Regions from separate parts of the Streptococcus lingualis genome, predicted to be linked through region 2. Evidence: predicted binding sites of a transcription regulator. Region 2 holds the regulator's gene; the other holds the start of a gene.
What was found. The regulator NrdR, encoded in region 2, represses ribonucleotide reductase genes. The targets are predictions, from matches to a motif close to ACACNATATATNGTGT.
Positions count from the first base shown of each region.

Region 1: the regulator NrdR is predicted to act here: its motif matches at 1,296-1,311, upstream of nrdH (glutaredoxin-like protein NrdH).

Region 1 is NZ_CP139419.1:1,497,898-1,501,209, reverse strand. Features, by position in the region: gene nrdE (class 1b ribonucleoside-diphosphate reductase subunit alpha) at 1-846, opposite strand, end outside; gene nrdH (glutaredoxin-like protein NrdH) at 961-1,179, opposite strand; gene SM123_RS07185 (phosphocarrier protein HPr) at 1,644-1,907, shown strand; gene ptsP (phosphoenolpyruvate--protein phosphotransferase) at 1,912-3,312, shown strand, end outside.
Region 2 is NZ_CP139419.1:643,318-646,629, forward strand. Features, by position in the region: gene SM123_RS02925 (PTS transporter subunit IIBC) at 1-372, shown strand, start outside; gene SM123_RS02930 (endonuclease/exonuclease/phosphatase family protein) at 458-1,270, shown strand; gene nrdR (transcriptional regulator NrdR) at 1,435-1,908, shown strand; gene SM123_RS02940 (replication initiation and membrane attachment family protein) at 1,909-3,087, shown strand; gene dnaI (primosomal protein DnaI) at 3,088-3,312, shown strand, end outside.

The sequences.
Region 1 (3,312 bases), 850 kb from region 2:
AAGTGAGAGAGTCTTAACCCGAACCTTTTCATCAGCATTTTCTTTCTTAGTAGAAAGGAAGGCGATGATGTCTGGGTGAAAGACATTGAGGTAAACCACCCCAGCCCCTTGGCGTTGTCCCAATTGGTTAGAGTAAGAGAAGCTATCTTCGAAGAGTTTCATAACAGGTACGACCCCAGAAGCGGCTCCTTCATACCCTTTGATTGGTGCTCCAGCTTCACGAAGGTTGCTGAGGGAAATCCCAACCCCACCACCGATACGTGAAAGTTGAAGGGCAGAGTTGATGGAACGTCCGATCGCGTTCATATCATCAGTTACTTGGATCAAGAAACATGAAACCAATTCTCCACGGCGGGCACGACCAGCATTTAAGAAAGAAGGAGTAGCTGGTTGGTAGCGTTGGTGGATAATTTCGTTTGCGATGTCTCGCGCGATAGCTTCATTTCCATCTGCAAAATAGAGAGCATTGAAGAAGACACGGTCTTCCATGCTTTCAAGATAGTATTCTCCATCATTTGTTTTCAAAGCGTATTGGTTATAGAATTTGTAGGCTGCCATGAAGGACTTGAATTGGAAGTTTTGGTCTTTGATAAATTGGGCCAATTCCTCTAAAAATTCAGGACGGTATTTCTCGATAAAAGCTCTCTCAATGTAATTGTGCTCGAGAAGGTACTGAATCTTGTCTGTAATCGAGTCAAAGGCTTTAGTATTTGGTACAACATTTTCTTTAAAGAACGCATCCAAAGCTTCTTTATCTTTATGAAGCATGATTTGGCCGTTTACTGGACGGTTGATTTCATTGTTAAGACGAAAATACGTCACATCTTCAAGAGATTTTAATCCCATAATAATCCTTTTCTAGTTCAAAAAAATGAAGAGGAGAAGTCCTCTCTTTACAAGTAAAAAGTCTAGTGTTAGGTTGCTAACGCTAGACCCTATTTAAGCAAAATACTGTGTTTATTAAGAAAGTTTCTTCAACTTAGCTGGTTGAAAACCAGAAAATACTTCATCCGGTGTTTGAATTACTGGAGCAGCATTGAAGCCAAGGTTCTTAACATGCTCTACAAATTCTGGCTGTTCATCTAAGTTAATTTCGCGGTATTCCACATGATTGCTATCGAGGAATCGCTTGGTCATTTTGCATTGAACACAATTATTTTTTGAATAAATGGTTACCATTTCTTTTCCGTTCTCCTATCGAAATATAAATCTGTAAACAGTATAAACAAAATCCAGCAACTTGTCAACAAAATAAAACTAAATATTGTGCAAAGATATGAAATGGAGTTTTCAAAGCACAATATATTGTGCTTTGAAAATCGAAGAAATGGGATAGGAATAGGCTTTAAAGCATCTTTAATTAGTTATAATTTTTTGGTGAATCAATATCCTGTGGTTCAAGAGCTTCTTTTCATTGAAAGCGGAGGAAAATGTTACTTATAATATAGTAGAAAATTGAAAAGATATTTTCTCTGTTCTTCAGGTGCTTCTTAAAATGTATCTAAATTGGGATTTTTCGCAGTCTTTTTCTGTAAGTCAGTGATAAAAATCTTGAAAAAAATTTCAAAAGATGATATAATACCAAATTGTAAGGGTTATCAAAAGGTAACTCAAAAACTATTTTTAAAAAGGAGAGTCAAACTATGGCTTCTAAAGATTTCCACATCGTGGCAGAAACAGGTATCCACGCACGTCCAGCAACTTTGTTGGTTCAAACTGCTAGCAAATTTGCTTCAGATATTACTCTTGAATACAAAGGTAAATCAGTTAACTTGAAATCAATCATGGGTGTTATGAGCCTTGGTGTTGGTCAAGGAGCAGACGTTGTAATCTCTGCAGAAGGTGCTGACGCTGATGATGCTATCGCAGCTATCTCAGAAACAATGACTAAAGAAGGATTGGCTTAAAAATATGACAAAAATGCTAAAAGGAATTGCAGCATCTGACGGTGTTGCCGTTGCTAAGGCATATTTGCTCATTCAACCAGACTTATCATTTGAGACTGTTTCAGTCGAAGATACAAGTGCAGAAGAAGCTCGTTTGGATGCAGCTCTTGAAGCTTCACAAAACGAGCTTTCTCTTATTCGGGAGAATGCAGTAGCAAGCCTTGGTGAAGAAGCAGCGCAAGTTTTTGATGCGCATATGATGGTTCTTGCTGACCCTGAAATGATTGGTCAGATCAAAGAAACAATTCGTACGAAAAAAATCAATGCAGAAGCTGGCTTGAAAGAAGTCACTGACATGTTCATTGCGATCTTTGAAGGAATGGAAGACAATCCTTACATGCAAGAACGTGCAGCAGATATTCGTGACGTTACCAAACGTGTCCTTGCCAACTTGCTTGGTAAGAAATTGCCAAACCCTGCTTCTATCAATGAAGAAGCAATCGTGGTGGCGCATGACTTGACTCCATCTGATACAGCACAGTTGAACAAAAAGTATGTAAAAGCTTTTGTTACGAATATCGGTGGACGTACAAGTCACTCAGCTATCATGGCTCGTACACTTGAAATCGCAGCTGTTCTTGGTACAAATAACATCACAGAACTTGTCAAAGATGGCGATGTTTTGGCTGTTTCAGGGATCACTGGTGAAGTAGTGATCAACCCTACTGAAGAACAGATTGCAGAGTTCAAAGCAGCTGGTGAAGCTTATGCTAAACAAAAAGCTGAATGGGCTCTCCTTAAAGATGCGAAAACAGTGACTGCTGATGGAAAGCACTTCGAGTTGGCTGCCAACATCGGTACACCTAAAGACGTTGAAGGTGTAAACGATAATGGTGCAGAAGCTGTTGGTCTTTACCGTACAGAATTCTTGTACATGGATTCTCAAGACTTCCCTACTGAAGATGACCAATACGAAGCCTACAAAGCTGTTCTTGAAGGTATGAATGGTAAACCTGTGGTTGTTCGTACAATGGATATTGGTGGGGATAAAGAACTTCCTTACTTCGACCTTCCTAAAGAAATGAACCCATTCTTAGGCTTCCGTGCTTTGCGTATTTCTATCTCTGAAACTGGTAATCAAATGTTCCGTACACAATTGCGTGCTTTGCTTCGTGCATCTGTTCACGGTAAATTGCGGATCATGTTCCCAATGGTTGCTTTGTTGACTGAGTTCCGTACAGCTAAAGGTATTCTTGAAGAAGAAAAGGCTAAATTGCTTGCGGAAGGTGTTGCTGTTGCAGACGACATCGAAGTAGGGATCATGATTGAAATTCCTGCAGCAGCTATGCTTGCGGACCAATTTGCTAAAGAAGTTGATTTCTTCTCAATCGGTACAAATGACTTGATCCAATACACAATGGCTGCT
Region 2 (3,312 bases):
ATGGGTGACGGATTTGCGGTTGAGCCTGAAAATGGCCACATCGTTTCACCAGTTGCTGGTAAAGTTACTAGCGTCTTCCCAACCAAACATGCCCTTGGTTTGGTAACAGATAATGGTTTGGAAGTCTTGGTTCACATCGGTCTAGATACTGTTAGTCTTGAAGGAAAACCATTTGAGGTTAAAGTTTCTGAAGGTCAAACAGTGGCTGCTGGAGACCTCTTGGTAGAAGCAGACCTTGATGCGATCCGTGAAGCTGGTCGTGAAACTTCAACAATTGTTGTCTTCACAAATGCAGATGCGATTAAATCCGTTAAGGTCGAACATACTGGTAAATTGGCAGCAAATGCGCCAGTTGCAACAGTAGAATTATAAAAGACATCGGCAAAGAAAATGAGGTTGGGGCAGTGCACCCGGCCTCTTGCCGTTTCTTGATTTGGAGAGAAGGAGAAATCAGGGGATGAAATTTTTAACATTAAATTCCCATAGTTGGATGGAAGAGAATGCTCAGCAAAAATTTGAAACCCTCAAGGAACAAATTTTGGAAGCGCAATATGATGTGATCTGTTTCCAAGAGGTCAATCAAGAAATGGGCTCAGAAGCAGTCGAAACAGATGAGTATTATCAAGCCTTGCCATCATCTGTAGCCATTCACAAAGATCACTTTGTTCGCGTATTGGTAGAAGAGTTAGCTGCTCAAGGACTCCACTATTATTGGACTTGGGCTTATAACCATATTGGCTATGATCACCTCAATGAGGGTGTGGCCGTTCTTTCGCGTCAACCCTTGAAGGCGGATGAGATTTTGGTATCCAATATGGATGATCCAACGGACTACCATACTCGTCGAGTAGCCGTTGCCCATACAAGTGTAGATGGCAAAGAGATTGCTGTTGCCAGCGTCCATCTTTCTTGGTGGGACAAAGGTTTCCAATTTGAGTGGCCACGCATTGAGAACTACTTCAGCCAAGTAGGCAAACCCTTTATTCTAGCTGGTGATTTCAATAATCCTGCCGGTCAAGAAGGGTATGAGACGATTCTATCCAGTTCCCTTAAGCTTCAAGACAGCTTTATCGAAGCTAAAGAAACAAAGGGGACTTATACTGTAGGTCCTGGAATCGATGGCTGGACGGATAATCAAGTTCCATTGCGAATCGATTACGTCTTTGCAAGTCCAGAATGGGACATCCAGCGTCTACATGTCATTTTTGATGATCAAAACAAACCCCATGTCAGTGATCACTATGGCTTAGAAGCCGAATTATCACTTTAATATAAATGGAGAGTCGAAAGGAAAACGATTTTATTCAATCGTCCTTCGACTCTTTTTTATGGATCAATGAGGAGCAAGCATAGGGGATTCTCCTGTTCTTCTGCTTTCTTTACGATTCAATTTATGGTAAAATGAAGTGTTAAAACAGTTTAAGGAGGTAGCAAATGCGTTGTCCAAAATGTGGTGGAAGTAAGTCTAGTGTGGTGGATAGTCGACAAGCTGAAGATGGGAATACCATCCGTCGTCGCAGGGAATGCGAAGAGTGCCATTATCGCTTTACTACCTACGAACGAGTGGAAGAGCGGACTCTAGTGGTCGTCAAAAAGGATGGGACACGCGAGCAATTTTCTCGTGATAAAATCTTTAATGGTATTATCCGCTCAGCTCAAAAACGGCCTGTTTCTAGTGACGAAATCGAAGAAATTGTAAACCGGATCGAGCAAAAGGTTCGCAGCCAAAGTGATAATGAAATCAACAGTGAATATATTGGTTCGTTGGTCATGGATGAGTTAGCAGATCTAGATGAGATCACCTATGTCCGTTTTGCTAGTGTTTACCGGAGTTTCAAGGATGTCGGTGAGTTAGAGACCCTCTTGAAACAAATTACGAAGGGAACCAAGAAGAAAAAGGAAAAATAGATGAAGCCCAATACGCCTTTCGCATTTTTAAAAAATAATCTTCTTCCACCGGCAGGGGCTGCATTGGAGCAGTATTACCTGCCTATTTTGGAGACGGAAACAGTAGCAGTTTATCGTTATCTGCTCGCCTCTTATGATCAGGGTGAAAAACAATATTTACTTGCTCAAATCCTCAATCACTTAAATATAGGATTTCCACAGTTGCTACTCGCCTTTGATCGCTTAATTGCTATGGGGTTGATCGATCTCTATGAGGAAGAAGTTGGGATCACCATCCAGTTACATGCTCCTCTTGCCTCAGAACAATTTTTTTCGAATGCTGTTTTCAAACGCTTGCTTGAAAAAAAGATTGGGGAAAAGGCCGTGGAGGATCTGCTCCCAGCACGCTCTTTAGGGACTAGACGGCAAGTTTCCTTCTCGCAAGTCTTTGGACTAGATGCTGGGGAGGTGACTGTTCTTCCAAGTAAGAAACAGCAGTTTGATATGGAGATGTTTAAGCGAATGATGGGGCGTGATGGACTTCGTTTTGTGGATGAAGGAGAAGCAACCCTAGCCCTCTTTGCCATCGCAGAAGAGCAACAATGGACCTGGTATGAAACTTATCTTTTAGCGAAAGAAACAGCTGTAGACCGGATTGTCTCTCCAAAGAGAATGAAGCAAAAGTTGGCTCAGGCGAGCCAAGAGCAACCACGCATGTCCTATAGCCGTCAGGAAGAAACCATTCTGAGGGAAGCTAAGGCAAAATCCAGCCTACAATTTCTAGCAGAGATTAAGAAGGCGCGCAATGCGACCATTACGCAGAGCGAACGCAAGACATTATCCAAGTTAGCTGATCTAGGCTTACTAGACGAGGTGATCAATATTATCTTGTTGTTGACCTTTAACAAGACCCAGTCTGCTAATCTCAATGAAAAGTATGCTTTGAAGGTGGGAAATGATTTTTCTTATCAAGGGGTCAACAGTGCAGAACTAGCGATTTTAAAAGTTCGAGAACGCCAGGAACAAGCTAAAGCTCAAGGAAACAAGGGGACGAGTCCTACATCAGCCAAGGGCAAGAACAGCAATGTTCCCAAGTGGAGCCAACCAAACTATCAAAATCAAACCAGTCAAGCAGAAAAGGTGGATCTTGCTAAAGAGAAACAACGCCTATTAGAAAAACTGAATCAAGGAGGTGAGTAGATGGAAAGTGTAGGTCAAACCATGTCTCACATGAACCGTGCGCGTCAATTTAACTATGAGGATTTGGTCGCACAGATCTTGGCAGACCAAGAAGTGGCTGCCTTTATCAAGGACCAGTCTTTGTCTGAACAAGAAATTCGACGGAGTATTTCAAAATTTAATCAATACATTAGTGAACGCAACCGTTTCTTATTGGGAGATCCGGATTATATTGCCAAAGGTTAT